4 regions of the Microbispora sitophila genome follow, and region 1 is predicted to be linked to each of the others. Evidence: riboswitches for the same ligand, from Rfam matches in the RefSeq annotation. Region 1 holds a riboswitch; each other region holds the start of a gene.
The links. Region 1 has a riboswitch for cyclic di-AMP ahead of IL992_RS48775 (C40 family peptidase). Riboswitches for the same ligand answer to the same signal wherever they lie in the genome.
Positions count from the first base shown of each region.

Region 2: another riboswitch for cyclic di-AMP. It lies ahead of IL992_RS24920 (C40 family peptidase); the one in region 1 lies ahead of IL992_RS48775 (C40 family peptidase).
Region 3: another riboswitch for cyclic di-AMP. It lies ahead of IL992_RS08495 (C40 family peptidase); the one in region 1 lies ahead of IL992_RS48775 (C40 family peptidase).
Region 4: another riboswitch for cyclic di-AMP. It lies ahead of IL992_RS21715 (glycoside hydrolase family 25 protein); the one in region 1 lies ahead of IL992_RS48775 (C40 family peptidase).

Region 1 covers NZ_JADBGC010000039.1:1,102-8,377, forward strand. Annotated here, with positions in the region: gene IL992_RS42435 (RDD family protein) at 934-2,352, opposite strand; gene IL992_RS42440 (amino-acid N-acetyltransferase) at 2,500-3,051, opposite strand; cyclic di-AMP (ydaO/yuaA leader) riboswitch at 3,445-3,598, shown strand; gene IL992_RS48775 (C40 family peptidase) at 3,748-4,707, shown strand; gene IL992_RS42450 (helix-turn-helix domain-containing protein) at 4,741-4,989, opposite strand; gene IL992_RS42455 (NADP-dependent oxidoreductase) at 5,226-6,149, shown strand; gene lysS (lysine--tRNA ligase) at 6,268-7,276, opposite strand, start outside.
Region 2 covers NZ_JADBGC010000013.1:270,604-277,879, forward strand. Annotated here, with positions in the region: gene IL992_RS24905 (hypothetical protein) at 1-112, shown strand, start outside; gene IL992_RS24910 (isochorismatase family protein) at 189-731, opposite strand; gene IL992_RS24915 (MarR family winged helix-turn-helix transcriptional regulator) at 790-1,230, shown strand; cyclic di-AMP (ydaO/yuaA leader) riboswitch at 1,592-1,749, shown strand; gene IL992_RS24920 (C40 family peptidase) at 1,844-2,383, shown strand; gene IL992_RS24925 (helix-turn-helix transcriptional regulator) at 2,552-3,541, opposite strand; gene IL992_RS24930 (VOC family protein) at 3,658-4,056, shown strand; gene IL992_RS24935 (cellulose binding domain-containing protein) at 4,773-6,113, shown strand; gene lgt (prolipoprotein diacylglyceryl transferase) at 6,251-7,147, shown strand; gene IL992_RS24945 (alpha/beta hydrolase) at 7,173-7,276, opposite strand, start outside.
Region 3 covers NZ_JADBGC010000004.1:92,368-99,643, forward strand. Annotated here, with positions in the region: gene IL992_RS08480 (GNAT family N-acetyltransferase) at 63-632, opposite strand; gene IL992_RS08485 (NYN domain-containing protein) at 1,009-2,325, shown strand; gene IL992_RS08490 (C40 family peptidase) at 2,462-3,424, shown strand; cyclic di-AMP (ydaO/yuaA leader) riboswitch at 3,739-3,893, shown strand; gene IL992_RS08495 (C40 family peptidase) at 3,968-4,528, shown strand; gene IL992_RS08500 (gluzincin family metallopeptidase) at 4,632-5,540, shown strand; gene IL992_RS08505 (glycosyltransferase family 4 protein) at 5,691-6,800, shown strand; gene IL992_RS08510 (Nramp family divalent metal transporter) at 6,813-7,276, opposite strand, start outside.
Region 4 covers NZ_JADBGC010000011.1:184,379-191,654, reverse strand. Annotated here, with positions in the region: gene IL992_RS21725 (oxygenase MpaB family protein) at 1-1,108, opposite strand, end outside; gene uppS (polyprenyl diphosphate synthase) at 1,105-1,830, opposite strand; cyclic di-AMP (ydaO/yuaA leader) riboswitch at 2,109-2,255, shown strand; gene IL992_RS21715 (glycoside hydrolase family 25 protein) at 2,268-2,990, shown strand; gene secD (protein translocase subunit SecD) at 3,069-5,315, opposite strand; gene IL992_RS21705 (hypothetical protein) at 5,349-5,831, opposite strand; gene IL992_RS21700 (hypothetical protein) at 6,102-6,473, shown strand; gene IL992_RS21695 (TraR/DksA family transcriptional regulator) at 6,809-7,156, shown strand; gene IL992_RS21690 (rod shape-determining protein) at 7,153-7,276, shown strand, end outside.

The DNA.
Region 1 (7,276 bases):
GCCTTCCGGGGTGCCCCTGGAGGGCCGGGGTAATCCCTCGTCTCTCCAGCGGTCTTACCGGATGCACTCGAAATCGTACCCAGAATGCCGACCCCGCCGGTCACCGATCCTGGGCCGTCCCGCCGTTTCAGCCGCTTGCGCACTTCGCGGGCGGCGGCGGGCGGCGGGGCCGCAGGCCCCCGAGTTCCCCGGCGACCGGGCCGTAGCCGCAGGTGAGCGGCTTGCCGACCAGGACGAACAGGCACGGACGGACAAGTGCGAAGCGGCAAACACGTCCCATGGAAAAGGCCGGACCGAGGACGTACGCCGTTGAAGAGCTCGGGCGAAACGAGGAGCCCGTGTCACGGCGGCCGGATCTTCACAAGGGGCCCGGCACCCTTCTCGTACGGCGCGCACGGCTTGCGGGATATACGCGCAAGCAGATCGCCACAGCCCGGAAGCCTCGTAAAAAGAGAGGACCGGCCGGTTCCATCAAGATCGACGGGCGGGAGGTCTGAAGATCGAAAAAAGGAGCGGGGGCACAATCGCGTGGACGGCCCGGGCGGTCGTGGCGTCGGAGTTTCCCACGGCCAAACGATCCCCGCATTCCGCGGCCGCCGCCTGCGGCCGGGTAGATCGGGTGGGCATCCGGGAGCGCCATAAGGGCACGTGCGGCTCCATACGGCCCCATAAGCGCCCCTGACGGTTCCTTAAGCCGCCCGTGGGCGGATATGACCCGGGCGGGACGGCGGGGGCGAGTCTTAAGGATTGGCGCCGGGGGCGGCCTCGCGGTCATTGGGCACCTCTCGGGACGGTGAACCCAAGCATGGCATGCCCGGGAGGCGCCGCAAGGTTTTTCCGTCACAGCCGGGTGAGCGGGCGGTGCGGACGGACCATAGCGACCCATAGAAAAACGGGGCCGATGGTCCGTTCCATCGGCCCCGTCCGTCGTCGTTACTTGACCTTGACCACCACGGTGTTGGCGACCTTGTCATGCAGCGCCTGATGCAGCGGCTTGTCCCACAACAGCCACAGCACGTTCAGAAGGGAGGCGAGGCTCGCGAGGTAGCTGATAACGGGAATCCACTGCAGGAACTCGAAAACGTAGAGCACGCCGGCGCGCTTCAGCGCCGCGTCCTGGGGAAGCCCGCCCGCGTCGAGAGTGCCTCCGACGGGAACGACCTTGATGCCCATGACTTTCTTGCCGAGCGTCTGCCCCTGCGCCCGCAGCATGAGGAATTCGTAGGCGACCATGACAAGGCCGCCCAGGATCGCCGTGAGCAATGACGCCAGGAAGTAACCGCTTCCGGTGGTGAACACCCCGGTCGCCGGATCGATGCTCGCGTTGGTGACGACGATCCCCGTGATCACGAGCGTGATGATCCCGAAGGGGACACCGACGATCACGCCGTCGATGATGCGGGCGACCAGGCGCTGCCACCACTCCGCGAGCGGGGCCGGGGCGCCGGGGGGAATCGGCCCCGCGGCCGCGTACGACTGGCCGAAGTCGGGCTGACCATAGCCCTGCTGGCCGTACTGCTGCTGCCCGTAACCGGGCTGCTGCCCGTAACCGGGCTGCTGGCCGTAGCCCTGCTGCTGGCCGTACCCCTGCTGGGGGGACGACTGGGCGTACTGCTGCTGTCCGTACTGCTCCTGGCCGTACTGCTGCTGCCCATAGCCCTGCTGGCCGTACTGCTGCTGCCCGTAACCGGGCTGCTGACCGTAGCCCTGCTGGGCGCCGTAGCCCTGCTGCTGCCCCTGCTGGGCGCCGTAGCCCTGCTGCTGGCCGTAGTCCTGGGAGGCGGCCTGCTGGCCGTAGCCGCCCTGGGACGGCTGGCCGTACTGCTGCTGGCCCTGCTGGGCGCCGTAGCCCTGCTGACCGTACTGCTGGCCGTAGTCCTGCTGCGGGCCGGTCTGGCCGTAGCCCTGCTGCGGGCCGGTCTGGCCATACCCCTGCTGGGCGTAACCCTGCTGTGGGCCGGTCTGGCCGTACCCCTGCTGACCGTACTGCTGCTGCCCATAACCGGGCTGCTGGCCATAACCCTGCTGCTGGGCGGCCTCCTGGCCGTAGCCCTGCTGTGGGCCGGTCTGGCCGTAACCCTGCTGCCCGTAACCGGGCTGCTGGCCCTGCTGGCCGTAACCCTGCTGCTGGCTCTGCTGGGCGCCGTAGCCCTGCTGCTGGCCGTAGCCGCCCTGGGCGGGGTCGTAGCCGGGCGGCTGCTGCGGGCCCGTGTGCTGCCCGCGATAGCTGACGACCGTGACGTCGGGGTCGTAGTCCTGGGCTTGTCTGTCCGTGCTGTACCCGGGGTTCGATGACGGCGGTGGCGTTCCGTCCGACTCGTCCTGGGGGTACGGCGGCTGTCCGGTGCTCACCGTGTCACCTCGTTTCGAAGACGCATGCGCCGCACGTCTGTAGCACACGCTGATATTGCCAAAAGTAGCGACAGGTGTATCAACAGTCACCTTTGCAGCAGCCGACAATCGTCGTCAAGATCAGTGATCAATGCCCATCAATGGCGATCAATGACGGTCGAGGTGCAGCAACATCCGGGTGTTCCCCAGCGTGTTCGGCTTGACGTGCTCCAGGTCGAGGAACTCGGCGACACCCTCGTCGTACGACGCGAGCAGTTCCGCGTACACCTCCTGGGAGACCGGGGTGCCCTGGATGGGCGTGAAACCGTGCCTGGCGAAGAACTCCACCGCGAACGTGAGGCAGAAGACCCTCCGCACGCCGAGGTCCCTGGCGGTCTCGATGAGCGCGGCGACGATCCGGTGGCCGATGCCTCCGCCGCGCGCCGCGGGGTCCACCGCGACGGTCCTGATCTCGGCCAGGTCCTCCCACAGCACGTGCAGCGCGCCGCAGCCGACGACCTGCCCGCCCGTCTCGGCCACCCAGAACTCCTGGACGTCCTCGTACAGCGTGACCGTGCTCTTCTTGAGCAGGCGGGGACCGACGCCCGAATACGCGTCGACGAGGCGCCGGATCGCCCGGACGTCCGGCGTCCTGGCCCGGCGCACCGTCACGGCCATGGCACCCGGCTCACTGGATGTCTGCGCGGCGACCTGCTCCATGACCGGCCAGCCTAGCCGGACCGCGGCCGATCCAACGCGGTCGGCGCGGAGCGGTCCCGTACGGATAACGGTCATTCCCAAACGCGACACCCGACATGATGCTTGACCGTCCGTAGCCGTCAAGATACGGACGGATGAACGACCGCCCCCCGAGGTGACTGTTCCGGTTCGTCCCACTTTTTTCACCAGCCCGGGCAGCACATCCAAAGTCCCAGATCGCTCTAAACCCAGGTGAACGCGGACGTATCACTACCGATCTCGTGACCCGACCGTGATCGTTTGGTTGTCAAACGTAGACGGGTTTCGGAGTTCTGGTTGAGCAAGAACTCGCCGTGCACTATCGTCCAGCGACGATGCCGGTCATCGTGAGCGCTCACGGCGACCGGGCGCCGAATCTTCGAAGCACCGAGTGCGAAGGGGAGCCGGGGACCCAACTGCAGGATCAGGATCGGTTCGATCTCGGATCGTCAAGGGGTGAATCCGCAAAGGTAGGGCTACTCCGGCCCGAACCCGTCAGCTAACCCGGTAGGCGCTCAGAAGTGCCCCGCCGTACGGCCCCGTCTCGACGACGGGCCCGCCGCGGGCACATGTGGGAGAGGAGCTCGGTTGCGCATGCGTGGAGGACGGCCGGTGGGCAGGCACGCCCGCGGCCGAGGATCCGGATCCGGCACGGCCGGTCCGGGTGCCATCCGCCGCTTGGCGTTCGTCGGCGTCGCGATCACCGCGATCACGTTCGGCGCCCCGGTGGTCCGCGCCACCGCCGACCCCAAGCCGAGCCTCAAGGAGCTCACCGCGCAGGTCGAGAGCCTCTACACCGAGATCGAGACCCTCACCGAGCAGTACAACGGCGAGCGCGTGCGCCTGAAGGCGGCCGAGCGGTCCGCCGACCTCGCCAAGAAGAACCTCGCCAAGAGCGAGGCCGAGCTCGAGGTCCGCCGGCAGAAGGCGAGCGCCCTCGCGCAGCACTCCTACATGACCAACGGGCTCGGCAACGCGCTCGTGCTCATCGACAGCGACGCCGACCCCCGGCGATACCTGGACCAGGCCTCCACGACGTACGCGCTGGAGCTCCAGGAGAGCCAGGAGGTCGCCGAGGTCACCAAGGCCATGGACGCCGCCGCGCGGGCCAGGGAGAGCGCCTCGGCCCGGCAGGCCGAGGTCAAGAAGCTCCTCGGCGGCCTCGACTCGCGGCGCGACAAGATCACCAAGCTGATCAAGAAGACCGAGAGCAACCTTTACCGGCAGGTCTCCCGGACGGTCGGCGCCGAGACGCGCAGCAGGATGTCGTTCCCCATCGTGGGCGACGGCAAGGCCGCCCAGGCGGCACGCTGGGCCCTCAAGCAGCAGCTCAAGCCGTACGTGTGGGGCGCCGAGGGGCCCGGCTCCTTCGACTGCTCGGGTCTGGTCATGGCGGCCTACCAGTCCGTCGGCATCAGCCTTCCTCACTACACGGGCGACCAGTGGACGGCCGGCACGCACATCTCCCGCGACCAGCTCCGCCCCGGCGACCTGGTGTTCTTCTACCCCGACCTGCACCACGTGGGCATCTACATCGGCGGTGGCTACATGATCCACGCGCCGCGCACGGGAGACGTCATCCACATCGCGAAGATCGCCGGGCGGCCGTTCGCGGGAGCGGTGCGCGTCGCCGACTGAGCCCTTCCTCGCCAGAGGGCGTCGCGAACGCGGTCAGATGAGGCGGCGGCGCGCCGCCCAGGCGACGGCCTCGATCGCGGTCGCGACGCCGATCCGGTCGCAGATGCACCGCAGCCGGCGCCGCACGGTGCGCCCGCTGACGTCGAGACTGCGGCCCACCCGGTCGGCGGTCACGCCCTTGGCCAGCTCCGCGAGGAGAAGCAGATCCTCTTCGGTGAGACCGGCACGCTCAAGGTCCGAGGCGAGATTGTCACCTCGGTAGACGACCTCGGGAACACCCATCGTCCGCCCTCCCCCACGACGATGCTTCGTCGGCCCACCCTTCAGGGAAGGTAAACGCCTGCCATGAAGGTCGTCAAGGTTCGGAGTCGAGCCTCCGGTCGTACGCCGCCCGTGGAGCGACGCGAGCCGGGGGCCATCGACTTACCTTCTCCTGCCTTACGCACTATCAGGTGCCTTCTTCCCAGAAGAGAGCAGCTCTCCTTACGCTCCTTGCGACATCGGAAGGAGAGGAACTCATGAGAGCACTGGTGGCACGGGACGGAGCCGTACGGGTCGTCGACGTGGCAGAGCCCGAGCCGGGGCCGGGGCAGGTGCGGATCAGGGTCGAGGCGGCGGCCGTGAACCCCGTCGACCTGCTCACGGCCGCGGGCGCCCTCGCCGACAACGGACTCATGCCGCACCTGGAGACGTACGCACTCGGCTGGGACGTGGCGGGTGTGGTCGATCGGGCCGGACCGGGAGTGACGGGCGTACGCCCGGGCGAACGGGTCATCGGGCTGTCCGACCGGCTGACGGAGCCGCTCAAGGCCCAGGCGGACCTGGTCGTGCTGGACGAGACGGCCGTCGCGCCCGCGCCCGCCGGGGTGGCCGCGCCCGAGGCGTCGACGCTGCCGCTGAACGCGCTGACCGCCGTCCAGGCGCTCGATCTCGCCGGGCTCGCCGAGGGTGAGACCCTGCTCGTCACGGGAGCGGCCGGTGGCCTCGGCGGCTATCTCGTGGAGCTGGCCGTGACGCGAGGGCTCAGGGTCGCCGCGGTCGCCGCGCCCGGCGACGAGTCACTCGTCCGGGGCTTCGGCGCGGAATGGTTCGTCCCGAGGGGCACCGACCTGGCCGCGGCCGTCAGAGCCGTCGTTCCCGGCGGCGTGCACGGCCTGGTGGACGCGGCGGTCGTCGGCCTGCCCGCGCTGGACGCCGTGCGCAACGGGGGCGCGTTCGTCGCCGTCGCCGCCGGGCTGGCCCCCCTGCCGCTGCGCGGCATCCGGGTCTCGACGGTGTTCGTCCGCGCCGACGCGGCCCAGCTCCGGGACGTCGCGAAGCTCGCCGAGGCGGGGCGGCTGAGCCTGCGGGTCGCCGGCACCTATCCGCTGGAGCGGGCGGCCGAGGCGCACGAACGGCTACGGAGAGGCGGCCTCCGCGGCCGGCTGGTCCTGCTGCCCTGATTCGCCTGCACTGAATTGCCTGCACTGAATTGCCTGCACTGATTCGCCTGTCCCGGCACACGGCTGTGGGCCGGACGGTCATACCGTCCGGCCCACCCGCAGGAGATCAGGCCCGAGATCAGGCGCGGCCGAGCAGCTCGCGCACCCGGTCACGGCCCACGGCCAGCAGCAACGTGGGCAGCCGCGGGCCGGTGTCGCGGCTGACGAGCAGCCGGTAGAGCAGGGCGAAGAAGGCGCGCTGGGCGGCCTTCAGCTCGGGCGTGGCCGCCTTGGCGTCCATGTCGAGCCCGGCCTGCACCTTCGGCACGCCGTACACGAGCGTGGTCAGCCCGTCGAGCGACCAGTGCTCGTCGAGGCCCTCCACCAGCAGGCGCAGCGACTCCCGGTCCTGCTCGCCGAGCGTGTCGAGCAGTTCCTTGTCGGGCGTCTCGCGCACCTGCGTGCGCTCCTCCGCGGGCACGTACGTGTTCACCCAGTGCTGGGCGCGGTCGAGCCGCGGCCGCAGCTCGTCCAGCCCGGTGATCTCCGGGTCGAACGCGCGCAGGATGCGCAGCGTCTGCTCCTCGTGCCCGGTGGCGATGTCCACGACCGAGGCGAGGGTCCGGTAGGGCAGCCGTCGCGGCGTCTCCGGCAGGACCCGGGAGGCCGTGCTCGACGCGCGGCGGTAGGCCGACTGGTCGGCCGGCAGCGCCGTGCCGTCCTGCACCTTCTTGGTCAGCGTGTCCCACTCGTCGTACATGCGCTGGATCTCCTGGTCGAAGGAGACCTTGAACGACTGGTTGGGGCGGCGGCGGGCGTACAGCCAGCGCAGCAGCGCGGGCTCCATGATCGACAGAGCGTCGGCCGGGGTCGGCACGCCGCCCTTGGAGCTGCTCATCTTGGCCATGCCGCTGATGCCGACGAAGGCGTACATCGGCCCGATCGGCTGCGGGGCGTCGAACACCTCGCGGACGATCTGGCCGCCGACGACGAACGACGAACCCGGCGAGCTGTGGTCCACACCCGACGGCTCGAAGACCACGCCCTCGTAGGCCCAGCGCATCGGCCAGTCGACCTTCCACACCAGCTTGCCGCGGGTGTGCTCGGACAGCAGGACGGTCTCACCGTGGCCGCACACGCAGGTGTAG
Region 2 (7,276 bases), on a different contig from region 1:
GGGTTTCGGCGGTCAGGTCGTCCAGGTCGATCCCGGCTCGGACACGGTCGTCGTACGGCTCGGACGGAATGTCCCGGGAGACCGTACGGGCCTGCCGAAACCGCCGAAGTAGTGACCACGGCCCTCGTGAAGCCGTAGGGAGACCAGCGCTGCGCGAGCCGGGGCGATCGACGGCCAGGGTCGGCGAGTCATACCAGTTCGTGCAGGGCGGTGATCACCCGCCGACCGGTGGGTGTGGTGAAGTCGCGCACCATGTCGGCGGCGAAACCCGCCACGGAGGTCACCACGCCGCCCGCGGCCTCGATCTGCCGCAGGGCGGCGTCTTCGGTGCGGGCGGTGACGCCTCCGCAGGCGTCTACCAGGACCTGTACGCCGAGGCCGTGCGTGAGCGCGTCGAGGGCGGTGCGCAGCACCACGATCTCCGTCGTCACCCCGCAGATCACCAGGGTGGGACGGCCCGCGGCCAGGACGGCCTCACGCCAGACGGCGTCGTCCCAGCAGGACGGTCCGGTGCGCACGTACGGCTCACCGTCCGGCACCTCCTCGATCATCACCGGGCCGCCCGGGCGAGGTGCGGCAGAGACGGTGAACGGTATGCCGAGGGCTGTGACGAGTCCGTTCAGAACCCTGGCCGCGCGGCGGACGGACGAGGCCGGATTGGTGGCACTGACGTCGACGATGCCGTCCTGGAGGTCGGCGAACACGACGTGGACGGAGGCGGGATTCAGCACCGTTCTGACTCCTAATCGTTCATAGTTTGAATGATATTGAGACGGTAGCATTATGGGCATGAACGATGTCAAGCTGACCTCCACGCTGGCCTTCCGGCTCGGCACGCTGGGGGCCGTCATGACCGAGCGGTTCTCGGCACGCCTGGCCGACCACGGCCTCAAGCCCAAACACGTGGGGTTGCTGGCGCTGCTGGAGTCCGGAACGGCGACCTCTCAGCTCGACATCGCCAAGCTCATGAACGTGGCACCCAGCCTGGTGGTGTCGCTCGCCGACCGGCTGGAGGAGCTCGGCGCCGTACGACGTGAACGCGATCCCCTGGACCGCCGCAGGCAGACACTCGCGCTCACCGGCGAGGGCCGGGAGCTGCTGGCCACATGCGCCGCGGCGGCGGCCGAACTCGACACGGAACTGACCGCCGGCCTCAGCCCCGAGGAGACGGAGGCGCTGCGAAGCACCCTGGGCACTCTGGCCCGCCGCAACGGCCTGCCCGCCGACTAGGCGGCCGACATCCCCTCCCTGCCCAACCTCAGCACGTACGACTCACAGGAGACGTCGGCCAGGTCGTTCCGGCGCGCCGTTCGCTGGCTATACGCGCGTGCGTTGACGGCCCGCAAAGCGCTCGACGCGTGTGACGCGCATCACACTCCCCGCCGTGCAGACACTCCTTGACCTGCGGTTTTGGGCTTTTGATCCTTTTTACGCGATCCTTACCCGTTTGGGGCCTTTGCGACAATATGGGGCAAGTTGGTAGTTTCCTTGCCCTACGACGGGGTCCACGTGACGCCGCCGTTACGAACCCGGCCGGTGTTCGAAATCGACCATCCACTGTCACCGTCGCCACGCCCTCCCGCCCCCCTGGGCGCCGGTGATGCCGAATCCGTGCAGCAAGGAGGCCCGGAGCCGGGGAACCAATCGACCTTCGACGAAGGTCTGGGGTGAATCGGCGCGTCAGCGTCGTAGGGCGACTTCCCCGCCCGAATCCGTCAGCTAACCCGGTAGGCACAAGCGGAAGACCCTAGGGAGAGATCCCCTGTCTACCAACTCCACCACTCTGCTCCGCATCGCCTGCGTCACGATCAGTAGCGCAGCACTCACCGCCTCCGTAGGAGCCTTGAGCGCGCTCCCCGCGGCCGCCGCGTCGGGGGCGGTGGCAGCCCCGCCAACGGCCTCGACGGTCATCCCACCCGAGCCCCCCGCCACGGTGACCACCCCGTACAACGGCGCGGCCCCCGCGGCGTCCACGGCGGATGACTCCGCGAACACGAAGGTCACCAAGTCCGCTCTCCAGCAGGAGAAGGCCGAGCACGCCATCAAGGTGGCGAAAAGGCACCTCGGCGATCCGTACATATGGGGCGCCACGGGCCCACGGGCGTTCGACTGCTCCGGGCTCGTCCAGTTCGCCTGGCGCAAGGCCGGCGTCAAGCTCCCGCGCACGACGTGGTCGATGCTCAGCGCCGTCAAGAAGAAGGTCTCCCTGGCGCATCTCAAGCCCGGCGACCTCATCTTCACCAGTGGCGGCGGCCACGTGGGCATGTACATAGGGCACAAAAAGGTGATCAGCGCCCCCCACAGCGGCGCGGTGGTCAGCGTCGACAAGCTCAACGGCTACTGGAGGAGCAGCTTCCTCACCGCCGTACGCCCCGGCGTCTGACCCCGGGGCCGCGGATACATCCTCGGCGGAGATGTCCCTGGGCGTGCCGCCGCCAAGGGCATCTCTGCCGATCGGACTACGCGCCATCCGCGATGAGGCGCAACGACCCCAAACTGCTCCGTCGACTGAGGCGCGTCGACGTCCCCACTCTCCTGCAAGCGCTGCGCTTCAGCCTGTGCCCGGCGGGGGCGGGACCTTGCGGGCGGAGGCCGCGAGCCGCTCCGCGAGCGCGACGACGAGACCGCGGAGCTCGTCCGGTCGCTCGATGACGAACGGCCGGTCGAGCGACGCGAGCACCGGAGGCAACCAGTCGAGCCGCTCCGCCCGCACCTCGACGCGGAGCCAGCCCTCGGTCTCGGGATCCGCGCCTTCCGTGGACGGGGACTCCTCCACGGTCGCGACGCCGGCGGGAAGCCGGGCGCGGATCTGCTCGACCGTTCCCTGCATTCGCAGGACCACTTCATGCCGATACCGAGCCTTGGCGAACCCCGACAGGACGTGCTGCGCCGGATCGAGCCCGGCGGGCGGCTCGAACGAACCGGGCAGGGTCCTCGCGTCCGCGATGCGATCCAGCCGGAAGGTCCGATCCTCGCCGATCTCGGGATCCGCACCCGTGACGTACCACCGGCCCGAATGGGCGACGAGCCCGTACGGATGCAGCGTGCGTTCGCTGCGCCGGCCGTCGGCGGCGGTGTACCTGATCGAGATCGGCCGGTGATGACGCACGGCATCGGCGACGGAGAGCAGGACCGCGGTCTCCGGGGCGGCGAACTCGCCGGGCGGAGCCGTGAAGGCGAGGGATTCGAGCACGGTGCCGAGCCTGCGGGCGAGCCGCTCGGGCAGGACCCGCCGGATCTTGGCCGCCGCCGTCTCACTCGCCGTGCCCGTCGTCGTCGTCAACCCTGACCGGCGGCCGGCGACCAGGCCGAGCAGCACGGCGAGCGCTTCGTCGTCGCTCAGCATGAGCGGAGGCATGCGATATCCGGGGGCGAGCCGATACCCGCCGTAGCGGCCGCGCACGGACTCGACGGGCACGTCGAGGTCGATCAGGTGGTCCACGTATCGCCGCACGGTGCGCTCGTCGACGCCGAGCCGGTCGGCGAGCTCGGCCATGGTCCGGATGCCGCCCGACTGCAGAAGCTCCAGCAGTGTGAGCACGCGATGAGTAGGTCGAGCCACGTCACAACAATCTAGTGAAAATACTGGGCGGTTTCTGTCCGGTATTCGCTCTAGTGTGCCGCGGGAGGACACCCCCACGAACCAGGGAGATCACCATGGACTTCGTATCGATCCGCATCATCACGGGCGACGTCGCGCGCCTCGTCGACTTCTACGAGCGAGCCACGGGAGTGCGGGCCAGTTGGTCCAGCGAGGACTTCGCCGAGCTCAGGACCGCCTCCGCCACCCTCGCGATCGGCAGCACCCGCACCGTCCCGCTCTTCGCCCCCGGCGCCGCCCGGCCTGCCGGCAACCGCAGCGTGATCATCGAGTTCCTCGTCGACGACGTGGACGGCGTGCATCAGAACCTGGTCGGCTTCGTCGAGGAGTTCGTCAACGAGCCCACGACGATGCCCTGGGGCAACCGGTCTCTCCTGTTCCGCGACCCCGACGGGAACCTCGTCAACTTCTTCACTCCGGTCAGCCCGGCCGCCATCGAGAAGTTCGCCCGCTGACGACGCGACACCGCCCCTCGTTCGACCGCCCGCGCCAAAATCGTCCAGGTGTTTTCCAGGCGACAAATGCCGACGATCGGCGCCACCGGGTGATGCCAAACGCCCAGCCGTTCGGCGATGGGATGACGGAAACGGCACCGCGCCGAATGGCGGCCTCGTCTCCGGAGTAGCCGAGGCGCCGACGATGAAAATTTCATCCCGGCGGCAACGGCAGCCGCTGCTTCTTTCCTGGTCAGAACCGCGGGAATGGACGGTTACCGGCGAGGGACTCCCGAGGAGAAGGCGAAATTCTTGACAGATCTCATGACTTCATATTTGCTCCGCTTCGCCACCACCTCCAGTCGCCCGGCAGAGAGGAGCATTTGGCCGCCCCCGTCACTGTTAGCGTTAACATGTCTGCTGGCTCAACGCCAGACGGAACTGATCGGGATCGGCAGATTCCGGCGAACGCCATGCCAGCGCTAACGGGCATCTGAACTCGCCATGCTCTTCTGCAGCAGGAGGGAAGGCGAGCACGCGCGCGCCGACGATGGTCGGTCGCCGCGCTCCTGCGGGTCGACTGACGGTGGGCTCACTTAGCGTTCGAATCCGTCCGGGGAGGCCGCACGGCCGGCATCCACATGCCGACTGCGGACGATCCACCGGGTGAAGGAAAAACAAATGGCTTCCCTATCGACGCATGTCGATTTTCGAACGGCAAAAGGAGTTGCGTGAAGTTGAGACAGAGATCCATCTTTACCGCCATCGCGGCCGCCGCACTTCTCGTCCTGACCACGGGACGTATGGCACTGAGCGACAGCCTCGGCGCGACCACGCCGTCCTCGATCAGCGCCGTCGCAGCGGCGACCGCCGGATGCGGCAAGACCCCGACGCTGAGAAGCGGTTCACAAACGATCACGACCAGCGGCAAGAATCGCACCTGGATCCTGAGGATTCCCGACAACTACGACAACAACCACCCCTACCGATTGATCTTCGCGTACCACTGGTTGAACGGCACCGCCCAGATTGTCGACACGGGCGGATCGGACGGAGCCGTCTGGTCCTACTACGGGCTCAAGCAACTTTCGAACAACAGCACGATCTTCATCGCGCCCCAGGGCATCAACAATGGCTGGGGCAACACCAACGGTGAAGACCTGACCTTCACCGACGACGTGCTGAAGCGGGTCGAGGGCGATCTCTGTGTCGACACGACGCAGCGCTTCGCCATGGGATGGAGCTACGGCGGCGCGATGAGCTTCGCGGTCGCGTGTGCCCGGCCGACGGTCTTCCGTGCGGTCGCGGTCTACTCCGGCGCGCAGCTCAGCGGGTGCAACGGCGGCACCCAGCCGGTCGCGTACATGGGAATCCACGGCACCCATGACTCGGTGCTCAACATCTCGCAGGGACGGTCACTGCGTGACAGGTTCGTCACGAACAACGGCTGCACCCCCATGACTCCGCGGGAGCCGGCGCAGGGCAGCCTGACGCACATCATCACCGCCTACTCGGGGTGCCGGGCCGGATACCCGGTCGTGTGGGCCGCGTTCGACGGGGATCACACCCCCTCCCCGAACGACGGGTCCACCTCCACCAGCGGTGCCAGGACCTGGACTTCGGGAGAGGTGTGGAAGTTCTTCACGCAGTTCCAGTCCGGTCCGTCGACGTCTCCCTCCCCCTCGCCCTCCCAGTCCCCGTCCCCGTCGTCGTCCCCGTCGTCGTCGCCTTCCCCGTCACCGTCGCCCAGCGGCGGTTCGGGCGCCTGCCGCGTCAGCGCCACCGTGAACGCCTGGAACAACGGGCTGACGGAGAACCTCACCATCACCAACACCGGCGCTTCCACCATCAACGGCTGGTCGCTGACCTTCGCCCTGCCCGGCGGACAGACCATCACCAACGGATGGAACGCCACCTACTCCCCCACCAGCGGACAGGTCACGGCGACAAACGTCAGTTACAACGGCACGCTGGCGCCCGGAGCCTCCACTGAGATCGGCTTCCAGGCCACCCACACCGGCAACGCCGCCAAGCCCACCGCGTTCACCCTCAACGGAAGCCCCTGCGTCATCGCCTGATCGACGAGGATCACCGGGGGTGGCGTCCGGCCGGACTCCACCCCCGGGCCCTCCCGGCGTAGGCGTCATGTCGCGGAAGGTTTGCGATCAGGTCACCAAGGCGGCCAAGTGGCCTCACGCTGACTAGCCTCACCGGCATGCCCCTTGCCTCGATTCCCAGCCCTTCCCAAGGGGTCTGGTATCTCGGATTCGTTCCGATCCGGGCCTACGCATTGTGCTTCATCCTCGCGATCGTCTTCGGCACCTGGCTCAGCGAGCGCCGCTGGCGCGCCCAGGGCGGCGAGAAGGGCGGGATCAGCGACATCGCGGTCCCCGCAGTCATCTTCGGCCTGATCGGCGCACGCCTCTACCACGTCATCACCGACTGGCAGACCTACTTCGGCCCGCGCGCGATCAAGGAGCCCTACCGGGCGCTGTTCATCTGGGAAGGCGGGCTCAGCATCTGGGGCGCGGTCGCCCTGGGAGGCGTGGGCGTGTGGCTGGCCTGCCGCCGCCGGGGATTGTCTCTGGGCGCCGTGGCCGACACGGTCGCGCCCGGCATCGCGTTCGGGCAGGCCATCGCCCGCTGGGGCAACTGGTTCAACCAGGAGCTGTACGGCAGTCCGACCACGTTGCCGTGGGGCCTGGAGATCGACCAGGCGCACGGCGGCGAGCCAGGCGTGCTCTACCACCCGACGTTCCTGTACGAGTCGCTGTGGGACGCGGCACTCGGGTTCGGACTGATCCTGGCCGGCAGGCGGTTCACGCTGCGCCACGGTCGCCTCTTCGCCCTCTACGTCGCCGGCTACACGTTCGGGCGGTTCTGGATCGAGGGGCTGCGGATCGACCCGGTGGGCGGAGTGGACCACGCGGTGACGCTCCTGGGGCTGCGGATCAACCAGTGGACCTCGATCGTGCTGTTCGTCGGCGCGCTGGTCTATCTCTGGGTGACTCGTGACAAGGGCGCCGAACAGCTCGTGGTGCCGGCCTCACACCACAAGGCCTCACACGAGGAGAACGACGGGCAGGCCTCCGATCCGATCGAGAGCACCTGACGAACGCGCTGGTGCCGTTGCTCCCTCATGACCGCCCGGTCGCCGGGCCGAGCGTGAGCCCGGCGGCCAGAGCGTCGAGCATGCCCTGGCGGAACGCGCGCATGGACGGCACGGTCGCGTGGTGGTCGA
Region 3 (7,276 bases), on a different contig from region 1:
GTCCCGACCGACAATTGCCGCCCCCGCCCTGGGCGGAGGCAAAGCGACGGTCAAGTGAGCGGCTACGCGGAGGCCGCTCCGGCCCGCCACTCACGGGCCAGCATCGCGTAGATCAGTTCGTCGCTCCACGCGCCGGCGAAGAACTCGTTCTCCACCAGGCGGGCCTCCAGGCGCATGCCGAGCCGCTCCATGAGGCGGGCGGAGGGGGTGTTGCGCGCGTCGCAGTTGCCGTGCACACGGTGCAGCCCGAGGCCCTCGAACCCGATCCGGAGGATCTCGCGGGCCGCCTCGGTGGCCAGGCCGCGGCCCTGGTACGCCGGATTGAAGACGAACCCGATCTCGCCCTGGCGGTGCTCGCGGCTGCGCAGGAACAGCGTGAGGTCACCGATCACGGGCCCGCCGCCGGCCAGCGCGGCGGCCACGCTGAGCACGTCGCCGTCCTTCCCGAGCGACGCGCAGGCGATCTTCCGGTCGAGCGCGGCCTTCGTCTCCTCCCGCGTGCGGGCGTCCCAGTAGAGGTATCTGGTCACCTCCGGCAGGGAGTGGAAGGCGTACAGGTCGTCGAGGTCGGCCTCGGTGAACGGGCGCAGGACCAGCCGGGGGGTCGTGATCGGGTACGGAGGGGTGAACACGCCGCCAAGCGTAGGGACGGGAGCCGGACGCGTGAACACGCCGCCAAGCGTAGGGACGGGAGCCGGACGCCCGCCAACGGGTTGTGCCCCGCCGCGCCCGGCCCGGTCTCGCCGCCGCCGCGAGCACGGTCACAGATCATGAACGCGACATGGACACGGTGCGACGGCCGTACCCTTGAAGGAAGACAAGAACAAGGGAGTGTCTCGCAGATCTTGCCGTGTGAGGGCGGTCCGGTGGGCGCGCCGCGAGGCTCACGCCTCGCGGACGGCGGGCATCGGGGACGTTCTCGCACTCGGGGGCGACAGCACCGCGAGGCGCCGCCGGGGCGACCGCAGTGAGCAGAAGATCTGTAGGACACGACCGAGGAGCGACGAGATGAGTTCAGCCGGAGAAGGCCTGTCTCGTCCGTTGCCCGAGCAGGTCCGTTTACACGTGGTGGAGGTCGCGGCGCAGGTGCTGGGCTCGATGCCCGCCGCGGCCGTGCCGCCGCCGTTGCGCAACATCGCCAAGTTCGACCCGCGCAAGCGCGCCCGTCTGGGCAGCGCGCCGATCGCGGCCCAGCTGGAGAACGACAAGGAGTTCCGCGAGCGGGTGGCCGAGACGGTGGAGACCGCCTGGCCCGAGCTCGTGGCGAGCCTGGCCGAGGGCACGGTGCCCCCCGCGGCCGAGCCGGTGCTGGTCGCGGCTGCGGCCTACCTGACCCGCCCGCCCGGCTGGCCGGATCTGGTCGAGCAGGCGCGGACAGACCTGGAGCAGGCCGCCGCCGCGGGCACCCAGCGGGAGCAGGCGGAGACGCGGCTGCGTGAGCAGCTCGCGGCGCAGCGCGCCTCCGCCAAGGAGGAGATCGACCGGGTGCGCGAGCAGCTCAAGGCGGCCCGCGCGGAGAACTCCGACCTGCGGCGCAAGCTGCACGACGCCCGGGAGCGGGTCAGGGCCGCCGAGGCCAGGGCGGCCGAGCTGGAGGCGGAGACGGCCGAGGCGCGGGCCAGGGTCGCGAGCGCCAACGGCGCGGCCGAGACCGAGCTGCGCCGGCTGAGGGAGCGCCTGGCGGACGCCGAGCGCCAGCTGGAGGCGAGCCGCAGGGCCGCCCGCGAGGGTCGCAGCATCGAGGACGCCCGGGTGCGGGTACTGCTGGACGCGCTCCAGGACGCCGCCGCCGGGCTGCGCAAGGAACTCGGCCTGCCCACGACGATCAGCAGGCCGGCCGACTACGTGAACGCGGTGCTGCCGGGCGAGCCGGGCGTGACGGCCGTGCCCGCGCGGGCCCTGGCCAACGACGACCCCCAGCTCCTCGACCAGCTCCTGGCCATCCCCCATCTGCACCTGATCGTCGACGGCTACAACGTGACCAAGACCGGTTATCCGTCGCTGACCCTCGCCGACCAGCGGGCCCGGCTGCTGACCGGGCTCGGCGGGCTCGCCGTGCAGACGCGGGCGGAGGTGACGTGCGTGTTCGACGGCGCCGAGCTGAACGGGCCCGTCCAGGTGTCCGCGCCGCGCGGGGTGCGGGTGATGTTCAGCGCGCCCGGGGAGATCGCCGACGACCTCATCCGCACGCTGGTGCGCGCGGAGCCGCCGGGGCGGGCCATCGCGGTGGTCTCCTCCGACCGGGAGGTGGCCGAGTCGGTGCGCCGCATGGGCGCCCGGCCGGTGCCCTCGCTCCTGCTGCTGCGCCGTCTCGGCCGCGGCTGAAGCGCCGTACGCGCGCTCCGGCCCGGCGTCGTCACCGTGAGTGATGACTGCCGCGAATACCTGCGAATAGGTTGAAGCTTCAAGATCGCCTAGATAGAGTCGCGCCGCAGGTTTCGTTGATCTAAAGGGGGCCTCAGTGCGAGGGCGTGTGCCGGTGGCCGCCAGTCTGGCCGCCGTGGTCCTGCTGACGCCGGTGACGGGCGCGCAGGCGGATCCGAAGCCCACAGTCGCGCAGGCCAAGGCGAAGTTGAACAAGCTCAACGAGCAGGCCGACAAGCTCGTGGACCGCTACAACGCGGCCAACGAGAAGTGGAAGAAGGCGAGGCAGAAGTACCTCGCGATCAACGACGACTACAAGAAGCAGAACGTCCGGGTCGAGGCGCTCCGCTCCGGGCTGGTCTCGATGGCCGTCAGCAGCTACCAGGTCGGCGAGATGGGGTCGTGGGGCGGCGTCTTCTACAGCCCCAACCCCGACGCCATGCTCAGCGGCCTCGCCACGCTCAACCACATGTCGGCCGAGCGGGCCGGGCGGCTCAGGGAGTACGAGGGCGCCATCAAGGACCTCAAGGACCGCCGCGACCAGAGCAAGGTGGTGTACAAGGAGGCCGCCGACGTCAAGAGCGAGCTCGCCGACGAGAAGGAGAAGGTCGACAAGCTCGTCAGGGAGCAGATGAAGCTGCTGCGCTCGCTCGGGACGTACAACCCCGGCAATCCCAACAGCGCCGGCGTCGTCTACACCGGGCCGGCGTCCGGCAACGCGCTGTCGGCCCTCCAGTTCGCCTACAAGCAGGTCGGCAAGCCGTACCGCTACGGGGGCACAGGACCGGACGCCTGGGACTGCTCCGGACTCGTGCAGGCCGCGTGGGCGGCGGCGGGCGTGACGCTGCCGCGGACCAGCTACGAGCAGTGGGCCTGGGGCGCGAGCCGCAGGGTCTCGCTGGACGAGCTCCAGCCGGGCGACCTGCTCTGGCACGCCGGATACGGGCATGTCGGCATCTACGCCGGCGACGGCAAGGTCGTGCACGCGCCGCAGACCGGCGATGTTGTGAAGATTGTCACACTCGCCGAGTATCACGCGATCGGAGCCGTCCGTCCCTGAGGGCCAGGCCGTCTCTGTGATCTTTGTGCCTTTTGTGACTTGTGTGACCTGGTTTAGCCGTTGTTGCCGAGATTGTGAGCAGAGTCACACTTAGCCCTTTGCGATGCGGGTAAGCTGCGGTTTCTTCTCCGCCGCCTTCGTTATCCGATCTTTATCCGGCTGGAGGACTTTGCCGAACGCGGCGAGTCCTCGGTAGCTTCTGGGCCGCGGCGAGCACGCCTCGCCGCCGCGCTCCCGGTCCGGCCGGCCGGTCGCGCAGTCATCCACCGTCACCGGCGCTCTCCATCACCCTCCCCCTCGCGGGATCCCCCGGCGCCGGTGGCCTGCCGAGTCCGTGCAGTCAGGAGGCACGGAGCCGGGGAACCATCGACCTTCACGCGAAGGTCCGGGGTGAATCGGCGCATCGCGCGCCGTAGGGCGACTTCCCCGCCCGAACCCGTCAGCTAACCCGGTAGGCGTGAGCGGAAGACCCGAGGAGAGATCCTGTCTACCACCCCCGCTAGCCTGTCCCGTCTTGCCCGAATTGCCCTTGGTGGTGCCGCTTTGACGGCATCCGTAGGGGTCGCCGGTGCACAGCCGGCGGCGGCCGACACGGTGACGGTCACGGTCGTCAAGACGGCCACAGCCACGAAGACGGCCACGGCGAAGAGCGCGAACAGCGCCGCCCGCAAGGCCGCCGCGAAGAAGCAGCAGACCAAGAAGCGCGCCGCCAAGCGGAAGGTCACCAGGGCCGCGCTCCAGCGGGCCAAGGCCCAGCGCGCGGTGAAGGTGGCCGAGAAGCAGATCGGCGACCCCTACCGCTACGGAGCCACGGGACCGGGCGCGTTCGACTGCTCGGGCCTGGTCCAGTACGCCTGGCGCAAGGCGGGCGTACGGCTGCCGCGCACGACGTGGTCCATCCGCAGCGCGGTCAGGAAGAAGGTGTCCTGGGGGAACTTCAAGCCCGGTGACCTGATCTTCACCAGCGGCGGCGGCCACGTCGGCATGTACGTCGGGCACGGCAAGATGATCCACGCTCCGCACAGCGGCACGCGGGTCCGGATCGACAAGCTGGACGCCTACCGGAGGAGCACCTTCGTGGGTGCCGTCCGCCCCGGCGTCTGACGGGCACCGGTCACCAGCCCCCTCGACCGGCGCCGTCCTCACGGCCCCGTCCACCTCGCCGAGGTGGACGGGGCCGTGACACGTGCTGGCTAGCATGCACGGCGTGACTGCCACGAGCGGCGTGCCCGGGGGCGTGCCCGGCGTGCGCGCCGAGGCCGATCGGCGCCGGCCTGAAGTTCCGCCCCACGGGGTCGGCCGGATCGCGGCCGTGGCCGCCGCGCTGGCCGCGCTGCTCGCCGGGCCCGCCGCCGCGGCGCCGCCCGACCCGCTGCTCGCCCTGCGGCTGGATGCCCGGGCCGCCGTACGGGAGCAACCGAGCATGTGGACCGGCGCCTCCGTCGCCCGCGGCGAGCGCGCCGTCGTCGTCGGGTCGCCCCGGCCGCTGGTCGCCGAGATCGCCGCGCTGGCCGATCGCGCGGGCCGTACGGTGACGAGGATCTGGGGCGGGTACGGCGGCGCGGTGGTCCTCGTGCCGCGCACCGAGGAGCAGGCCGCCGTGCTGGCCGCGCCGGCGAAGGTGGACGGCCTGGCGGCCGTGGCCACCGGCGGCCGCGTGATCGTGCAGCCGGCCGCGTTCGCCCGCCTGTCCGCGACCGGCCGCCTGGTCGTCGTGACCCACGAGCTGACGCACGTGGCGACCGCCGGTGGCCGCGCCGTGCCGATGTGGCTCATGGAGGGCTTCGCCGACTACGTGGGCTACCTGGACAGCGGGCTGCCGGTCCGTGCGGTCGCCGCCGAGCTGGCCGCCGACGTGGCGGCCGGGAGGGCGGCGCTGAACGCCCTGCCGGGGCCCGCCGACTTCGCCGCCAGGCCCGCCCAGGCGTACGAGGAGGCGTGGCTGGCCTGCCGCTACATCGCCGCCAGGTTCGGCGAGCGGAGGCTGGTCGCCCTCTACCGCGCCGCGCTGCGCGAGGAGATCGGCGCCGCCCTACGGGAGGTGCTCGGGCTGACCGCCGACGGCCTGACCCGCGAATGGCGGTCGTACGCGCGTGAGCGGCTCGCCCGTTCCTGATCACGACAGGGCGCCCGATCTCCACAGGGCGCCTGATTTGCGCAGGGCGCCTGATTTGCACAGCGCGACGGTGGCGGCCGTGGCTGCGACAATGCGTTCCCGGGCGGCGCGCGGGCGGACCGCGCGACCACGCCGGCAGCGGGGGTGAGGATGACGAAGCGGACGCTGATCGTCACGAACGACTTCCCGCCCAGACCGGGCGGCATCCAGGCGTTCGTGCACGGCCTCGCCTCGCGCAGGCCGCCCGGCTCTGTGGTCGTGTACGCCCCGCGCTGGAAGGGATGCGAGGAGTTCGACGCCCGCCAGCCGTACGAGGTGGTCCGTCATCCCTCCTCGCTGATGCTGCCGACGCGCTCGGTGGCGAGAAGGGCGGCGGAACTCGTCGAGGACGGCGCCACCGTCGTCTTCGGGGCGGCGGCGCCGCTGGGGCTGCTCGCCCCCGTCCTGCGCGCCGCGGGCGCGGCCAGGATCGTCATGCTGACCCACGGGCACGAGGCGTCGTGGGCCCGCCTGCCGGGCGCGCGCGCCCTGCTGCGCCGCATCGGGGCGGGGGCCGACGTCGTGACCTACCTCGGCGACTACACGCGCCGCCGGATCGCCCGGGTCGTCCCCGCCTCCAGGCTCGTACGGCTCGCGCCCGGCGTGGACACCGCCGCCTTCCACCCGGGGGCGGGCGGCGACCGGGTCCGCACGTCGCTCGGCCTGGGCGACCGGCCGGTGGTCGTGTGCGTCTCCCGGCTGGTGCCGCGCAAGGGCCAGGACGTGCTGCTGCGGGCCTGGCCGCTCGTCCTGCGGCGGGTTCCCGGCGCGGTCCTGCTCCTGGTCGGCGGCGGCCCCCTCCGGCGGTCGCTGGAGCGTACGGCCGCCCGGGCCGGCCTGACCGGCTCGGTGGTCGTCACCGGGTCCGTCCCCTGGGCGTCCCTCCCGGCCTACTACGATGCGGGCGACGTGTTCGCCATGCCGTGCCGCAGCAGGTTCGGGGGGCTCGACGTCGAGGGCCTCGGCATCGTCTACCTGGAGGCGTCGGCGACCGGGCTGCCGGTGGTCGCGGGGTCCTCCGGTGGCGCCCCCGACGCCGTACGGCACGGCGAGACGGGCCTGGTGGTCGACGGCGCGTCGCACACGGCGGTGGCCCGCGCGCTGTGCGACCTGCTGGCCGACCCGGCCCGCGCCCGCGCGATGGGCGAGCGGGGCCGGGCCTGGATCGAGGAGGAGTGGCGCTGGGACCTCGTCGCGGCCCGGTTCGCCGCACTTCTGTGACGCGAGGCCGCCTCAGCCGGTGAACACCTCCACGAGCAGGAAGCCGTTCAGCGCGCTGATCACGGCGGCGACGACGACGCCGGCGACGGTGGTGAGGCGGCGGTTGACGAGGTCGCCCATCAGCTTCCTGCTGCTGGTGAACGCCACGAGCGGGACCAGGGCGAACGGGATGCCGAAGGACAGCGCGACCTGGCTCAGCACGAGCGCCCGCGTGGGGTCCACCCCGGCGGCCAGGACCGCCATGGCCGGGAGCATCGTGACCAGCCGCCGCGCGAGGAGCGGTACGCGGCGGCGCAGGAACCCCGCCATGATCACCTGCCCGGCGTAGGTCCCCACGCTGGAGGAGGCCAGGCCGGAGGCGAGCAGGGCGAGCGCGAACGCGACGGCCGCCCCGGGGCCGAGGACCTGCCCGAGACCGGCGTGGATGGCCTGGAGGCTGCCGGGATCGCCGCCGCCGAAGGCGGCGGCGGCCACGG
Region 4 (7,276 bases), on a different contig from region 1:
CGTCCTGGGCGTCCAGGTCGAGACGGGTGGCGATCTCCCGGGCCATCGCGGCGAGGTCGGGCCAGTCGAGGTGGCCGTCGCCGGTCTGGTCCAGGACCTCGGAAAAGAATCGCGAGGCGGAGCGCACCGTCGAGTCGCCCGCGGCCGCCGTCTCCGGATCGGGCGTGAGGAGGCGCAGGAGCGCCCCCGCCTTCGCCGCGCCACGGCGGAGCCCTTCCAGCACGGGCGGTCCGGCCGGCGCGTCGCCGTTTCGCTGCGGGGCGTACGCCGGGTCGAGCATGGTCATGACCGTGTCGAGCCGCGTCCACGCCTCCGGCAGCACCCGGGTCGCGAGCCGGGTGGACAGGTAGGCGGCGTGCATCAGCGTGCGCGTGCCCGGCAACTCGGCGAGCCCCAGGCGTGCGCGGAGCGACTCGGGCAGCGACGCCACGATGATCGCGGTGGCCGCGGGACCGGCGAGCGCCCTGCCCGCCGCCCACACGGCCGGCCGGTCGCGGAGCAGCGGGGGAGCGGGCACCTGCGCGAACAGGCGGTCGAGGATGACGTGGACCGCTTCGGTGTTCTCCAGCCGATCCTCCACCACGGACGCGTAGTAGCGCCAGAACTCCCGGACTGTGGGCGGAAGCTTGCCCCCGTAGGGGTCCATCAGGGCGAGGAACGACTGGAACTCGGCGTACAGCCGGTCCAAGGTGGGGCCGTCGACGGACTCGCCGCTCAGCCGGCACATCGTGACCGTGGACTCGAAGAGCGTCGCCACCACCCAGGCGCGCGCCTCGGAATCCGCGGCGTTGAACGGGCGGCCCTCGGCATCGGTGCCGGTGATGCGGGCGTGCAGGCGGTTGAGCCGGGCTGCTTCCCGCTGCCGGACCCGCGCGTCGGGGTCGACCATCCGCTGTGAGCTGAGCACCGTGTTGCGCAGCCGTCGCCACGGGTGCGCGACGAAGGTCGAGTTGGTGATCAGCGCGGCGCCGATCTGCGGGTGCGCCGCCTCCAGGACGATGGCCCGGGTCGCCACCAGCCCCCAGCGTGTCTGCCGGGTCAACCGGTGGAGCATCGATCCCGGGCCGAGCGGATCGGCGTCGGTTCCGGCTGCTGCTGCGTCGCTCATCGACATCCCTTTCCTGTAGGAGCCGGTGCCTGTACGCCGCCGAACCGGCGGTCGCGCCGTCGGTAGACCTCCAGGCATTCCCAGAAGTGCTCGGCCCGGAAGTCGGGCCACAGCACCCGGGGAAAGACCCATTCGGCGTAGGCCACCTGCCAGAGCATGAAGTTGGAGATCCGCTGTTCACCGGAGGTGCGGATGACCAGGTCCACCTCCGGCATGTCGGGGTGGGGCAGACGGCGGGCGAAACTCTCCTCGGTGACCTGCTCGGGCGGCACCCCGTCGCGGATCAGCGACCGGGCGGCCTCGACGATGTCGCGGCGACCGCCGTGATCGAACGCCACCGTCAACGTCATCCGCCGGTTGTCGCGGGTCAGCGCCATCAGGTCGGCGATGTCCCTGGCCAGCGCGGGCGGGATCCGCGAGTCGGTGACCCCGAGGAACCGGCAGCGGATCCCGCGTGTGTGCAGTGCCAGGGCGTGTTTCCGGATGGCGCGCCGCACCAGTCGGAGCAGGACGTCGACCTCGGCGGCCGGCCGCCGCCAGTTCTCCGTGGAGAAGGCGTACAGGCTCAGCCACTCGACGCCGGCCGTATGGGCCGCCTCGATGACGTCGATCACAGCGGCCTCGGCCGCCCGATGCCCCGCGGTGCGGGGCAGCGACCGCTGTGCGGCCCACCGGCCGTTCCCGTCCATGACACAGGCGACGTGATGAGGGATGCCTCTCACCCCACCCGCCCTACCGAAGTGACGCAGACCCCCAAGTGAATCCCTCCGAGGACGGACTCTTTCACAGATTGTGACGCGACGAACACTTACCGTTGGTAATCGCAGCCCTTACTTGCCTGGCGGTGGCGGCCCGAGGTGGTATCGGGCCAGGTAAAGACATGTTTTGTCCTGTTTACACCATTCTTGTCGTGTGTGTACCTTTAGTGCACACGGCATGGGTACGGAGCGAATTCCGCCGTCCTATCCCCTTGCCGTGTCGTTGCCCGGACCGCGCGATCATCGCGCGGCCGCCGAATCCGCGTCACGTGGAGCCGGGGACCCACTCTCTTCGGGGTGAATCGGCGCGTAGGCCCCCCAGATGCGCCCGTAGGGCACTTCCTGCCCGAACCCGTCAGCTAACCCGGTAGGCGGCATGGAAGCAAGGAGTCAACCCCGTCATGTCCAGCCATCGGCTCTCCCTCGGGAGCCGGCCCTTCCGCCGGCGCCTGCGCTCCGCCCTCGCGGCGGCGACCCTCGCGGTCTCGGCCGCCACGGCCACCGTCACTGCGGCCGTCGTCCTGCCCGCCCCGGCCTACGCGAACCCGCACACGTACGGCCAGGACGTCTCCGGCTACGAGGCCGACCACGACTGGATGAACAGCCGCGCGCAGTTCGGCTTCATCAAGGCCACCGAGGGGACCTCGTGGACCGACTCGTCCTTCCCCCGCCACTGGCGGGAGCTGGAGAAGAAGGGCATTGTCCGCGGCGTCTACCACTACGGCCATCCCTCCAATGACCCCATCGCCGAGGCCGACCACTTCCTCGAGGTGGTGAACGCGCAGCCGAGCAAGCCCGGCGACATCCTGGTGCTCGACCTGGAGACCACCGACGGCGAGTCCGTCGAGCACGTCAACCAGTGGGCCAAGACCTGGCTGGAGTACGTGACGGCCAAGACCGGGACCAAGCCGATGTTCTACAGCGGCTGGAACTTCGCCAACGAGTACGGCCACGGCCTCGGCCAGTACCCGCTGTGGGTGGCCCACTACAGCAAGGCCCCGGGCGACATCACGCCGCCCGCCGACTGGAAGTCCTGGGCGATCCACCAGTACACCGACTCGCCCATCGATCAGAACGTCTCCGCACTGACGCCCCTCCAGTTGCGCGCGCTCGGCCGTCCGTAGCCGTACGGACCCCGGGGCGGGCAGTCCCGCCCCGGGGCCCAGGCCGGCCGATCAGACCAGGCCGGCCGATCAGATCGGTCAGACCACGGCGCCGGAGCCGTCGCGCCGCACGGGCCTGGCACGCGGGGCGGCGGGAGCCGGCGGCGGCTGCGAGTTGCGCCTTTCCAGCGCGATCGCCGCCGGCCCGGCAACGAACGACGACGACAGCGTCCCCACGATGATGCCGATCAGCAGGGCGACGGCGAAGTCGCGCAGCGAGTCGCCGCCGAACACCGCCAGCGCCGCCAGGATGAACAGCGCCCCGAGCCCGGTGTTGACCGTGCGCGGCACGGTCTGCAGGATCGCGCTGTTCACCACGCGGCCGAACGGTTCCCCGCGCCGCACCGGCCACAGCTCGCGCACCCGGTCGAACAGCACGACCTTGTCGTTGACCGAATAGCCGATGATCGTGAGCATCGCGGCCAGGAACACCCCGTCGATCGGCTTGCCCATCCAGGCGAACGCTCCGACGACGACGGCCGCGTCCACGAACAGCGCCGCCACGGCCGCCGTGCCGAACGTCCACCGGAACCGGAACGCCAGGTAGACGAGCTGCGCGGCGAGCGCGACGGCGAGCGCGATGAGCGCGTTGCGGCGCAACTCCTCGCCGAGGCTCGGCCCGATGAGCTCGTCACGCTGCTTGGTGACCTCGCCCACGCGCCGGTCCAGCGCCTCCTCCATGCGGACCACGTCGTCGGCGCTGATCTGCCCGGTGCGCACCGAGATCGCGTCGTCCGATCGCTGCACGACGGCCGAGGGGAACCCGGCGTCCGCCACCGCCTGTCTCGCCGCCGTGACGTCGACGGGCCTGCTCGTGCCGAACTCGACGATCCGGCCGCCGGTGAACTCGACGCCGTAGTTCAGCCCGCGGGTGACCAGTCCGGCTCCCGCGAGCACGAGCAGTCCGGCCGCGACGCCGAGCCACAGCCGCCTGCCGCGCATCAGGTCGGGGTCGCGCCGGGTCAGCCAGGTCCTGACCCGGCCGATCGAGCCGATGCCGGAGGCCCGGGGGCCGATCCTGCCGATCAGGGCGGCGGCGAGCACCCGGGTGATCAGCATCGCCGAGATCAGCGAGGCGAGCACGCCGATGGCCAGCGTCACGCCGAAGCCCTTCACGGGCCCGGAGGCGAGCCAGAACAGCAGCCCCGCGGCGAGCAGGGTGGTGATGTTGGAGTCGGCGATCGCGCTCCAGGCGTTCTTGAAGCCCCGGTCGAGGGCCGCCTTGAGGCCCCGGCGGGGCGCCTCGCCGTACTCCTCCCTGGCCCGTTCGAAGACCAGCACGTTGGCGTCCACCGCCATGCCGATCGCGAGGACGAACCCGGCCAGGCCGGGCAGCGTGAGCGTGGCTCCCATGGCCACGAGCCCGGCGTACGAGATCAGGCCGTAGCAGGCGAGCGCGACCGCGGCCAGCACGCCCACCAGCCGGTAGACGACGCCGATGAACACCGCGGTCAGGATCACCCCGACGACGCCGGCCTTGGCGCTCGCCGCGATGGCGTCGGCGCCGAGGGTCGGGCCGACCGTCCGCTGCTCGACCACCTCCAGCGGCACCGGGAGCGAGCCGCCCTTGATCAGCACCGCGAGGTTCTGCGCCTCCTCGGGCGTGAACGACCCGGTGATCTGCGTGGTGCCGCCGGAGATCCCCGCGTCGCAGGCCACCGAGTCGGCCACCTGCGGCGAGGAGATGATCTCGTTGTCGAGGACGATGGCGACGCGGCGCTTGTGGTCGCCGACCGGAGCGCAGGCCGCCTTCCCGGTCAGCTCCCGCCAGGGGCCGGGCTCCTTGAAGTCGATCGTGACGAACCAGCCGGGCCCCATCTGGGGGTCGCTGCGCGCGGCGGCGTCGGTGACGCCGGCCCCGCTGAGGGCGACCGGGCCGAGCTTCAGCTTCTGGCCGCTCTCGTCGGCGACCGCGTCCTTGTCGCCGTCCTCGGCGGGACCGAGCACCGGATGGAAGTTGAGCTGAGCGGTCTTGCCGATGACCGCGGCGGCCTCGCGCGGGTCGAGCACGCCGGGCAGTTCGACGATGATCCGCCTTTCGCCGGAGCGGACCAGGGTGGGGTCGACGACTCCGAGGGCGTCCGCCCTGCGCCGGAGCACGTCGAGGGCACGGTCGGTGGCGTCGGCGTCCGCCTTGACCGTGGAAGAGTCCTTCGTCTCGAAGACGAGCTGGGTGCCGCCGCGCAGGTCGAGACCGAGACGCGGGGCCATGGTGAGGGCGAGCAGCAGTGAGGTCGCGATGACGGCGAGCGCCGCCACCGCGCGCCACAGGGGCGCACGGGACATGAAGCCTCCACAGGCGTACGAGTGGGAAAGGTCTCAGTACGCCGTGGAGGGAGGAGCGCGCGCCGAGGCGGCCCGGCGCGGGCACTGTGCGGGCGGGCCGTCGTGGTGCGGCCCGGCCCGGGTGACCCGGGTGCCGCCGCGCGGCGTCGCCGGGTTGGGCAGCACGACCGGACCGCCGGACGCGCCGGGGCCGCCCGCGCCCGCCTGGACCCGGGGCGGGTCGCCCTGGGCCGGCCGCGTGGCGTGCGCCGGAGGGCAGTTCCGCGTGTCGGTGAGCCGGGCGCCGTCACGCGCCGGAGACCAGGCGCGGGCCGCCTGACGTACGGCGAGGTGGGAGCCCGCGGTGTGAAGGGCTGCGGCGTGAAGGGCTGCGGTGTGAAGGCCCGCTGTTTGGAGGCCCGCGGCGCGTTGTGGCGCCTCCCACGCGGACGCGGATGCGGACGCGGGCACTCCGCCGGCGGTCAGGAAGATCGCGTGCAGCAGGAGCAGCAGCACGGCGGTCAGCCTGCGTCGCACGAGCCTTCCCTCCCTCCGGCACGGCTCGGCCCTCCCTCACGAAGGCCCGGTCTTCCGGCCACCGTAGCGACTTCCGCGCGCGGGTGCCGCATCCGGCGCGGGTGAGAAGGGGAGCCGGGGGAAACGGAAAACGCACCCGGGCGGACGGGAATGGTTTCCGAGAACGGGTACGCACAACGAATGGCGGAAATCGGGCCCGGGCAGATCGGGAGAAACGGGCAACGGGAAACGCAGATGACCGTTTCGCGAAGGTGGGTTATGGTCGGTCTCATGGCGACCTCACGACGTGGCACGTGCGGGTCCACCGCCTTCACGTTGGTGGTGGGCCTGCTGATGCTTGCCCTCGCGCTGGTCGCATCCACGCCCGCCTGGTACGGCGGCGATCCCGCCCAGCGCGCACCGCAGGCCGCCGCCGAGGTGTGGACCCCGGGGGCGTGGACGCCGCAGTCGGCGACCCTGCCCACGGGCGCCGCCGGTCCCGAGCATCTGCCGTTCCCGTTCCGGCCGCGCACCGCGGCGGCCGCACCGGCGGCTCCCGTCTCCGCATCGGTGCACGCCCGGCACCACGAGGACATCGTCCTCAGCCCCCAACAGACCGGGCACCGCACCGCCGGCTCGCGCAGCCCACCACAGGCCCTGTGACGCGAGCTCGCTCGGGGCGCGCCGGAACCGCGGCACCGTCCCGGTTCTCGTCGTCGCGCGCCTGACCCGTCCCCGGCCACGCCGGCCCGGCGCGTCAGGCGGCCGGCGACGCGACCGGTGACCCGGTGCTCGCTTTGGCGCACCCGCACTCTGCCGTCCCGCCTCGGCCGCCCAGGCGGGCGGTCGTCGCGCGCTCCGGTTTCGCGGGGCCGCCTTGCCCTTGACCACCATCACGCGGGCCCACCCGCGTACTCGTCTCGCGCACCGGCACCGGTGCGTCGATGGCGCGCGTGCTCGCGCGCCGACCTCATCCCTCACCTGGAGTGATGCCGCTTATGGCAGAGATCAGGTCGCCGGGCCTCCTCATGGAGGAGTGCCGGCGGTACACCGCGCAGCTGTCCGAGCTGCGCATGCTGCTCGAGGAGCGGCTCCACGCCGCCCGGGCCGAGCTGGCCCGGTTGTGCGATCTGCACGACGCGTGCGACGTGGCGCCGTCCGCCGCGCGCGTACGGCAGGCGTGTCTCGACGTCGCCGCGATCGAGGCGGCGCTGGAGCGGATGGATCGGGGCCTCTACGGCACCTGTGTCCGATGCGAGGCGTTCCTGCCGCTCGACCGGCTCCGGCTCGCGCCGCACGTGCAGCAGTGCGCCTCCTGCGCCGGTGAAACCCGGATGACGGCATGACGGTGATGACCGGCATGACGGGTGTCAACGGGAGGAGGGGCGGGGGAGCGGCCCTGGCCCTCGACCTCGGCACCGCGCGGACCCGGCTGATGCTGTCCGGCAGCACGGCGATCAAGGAAC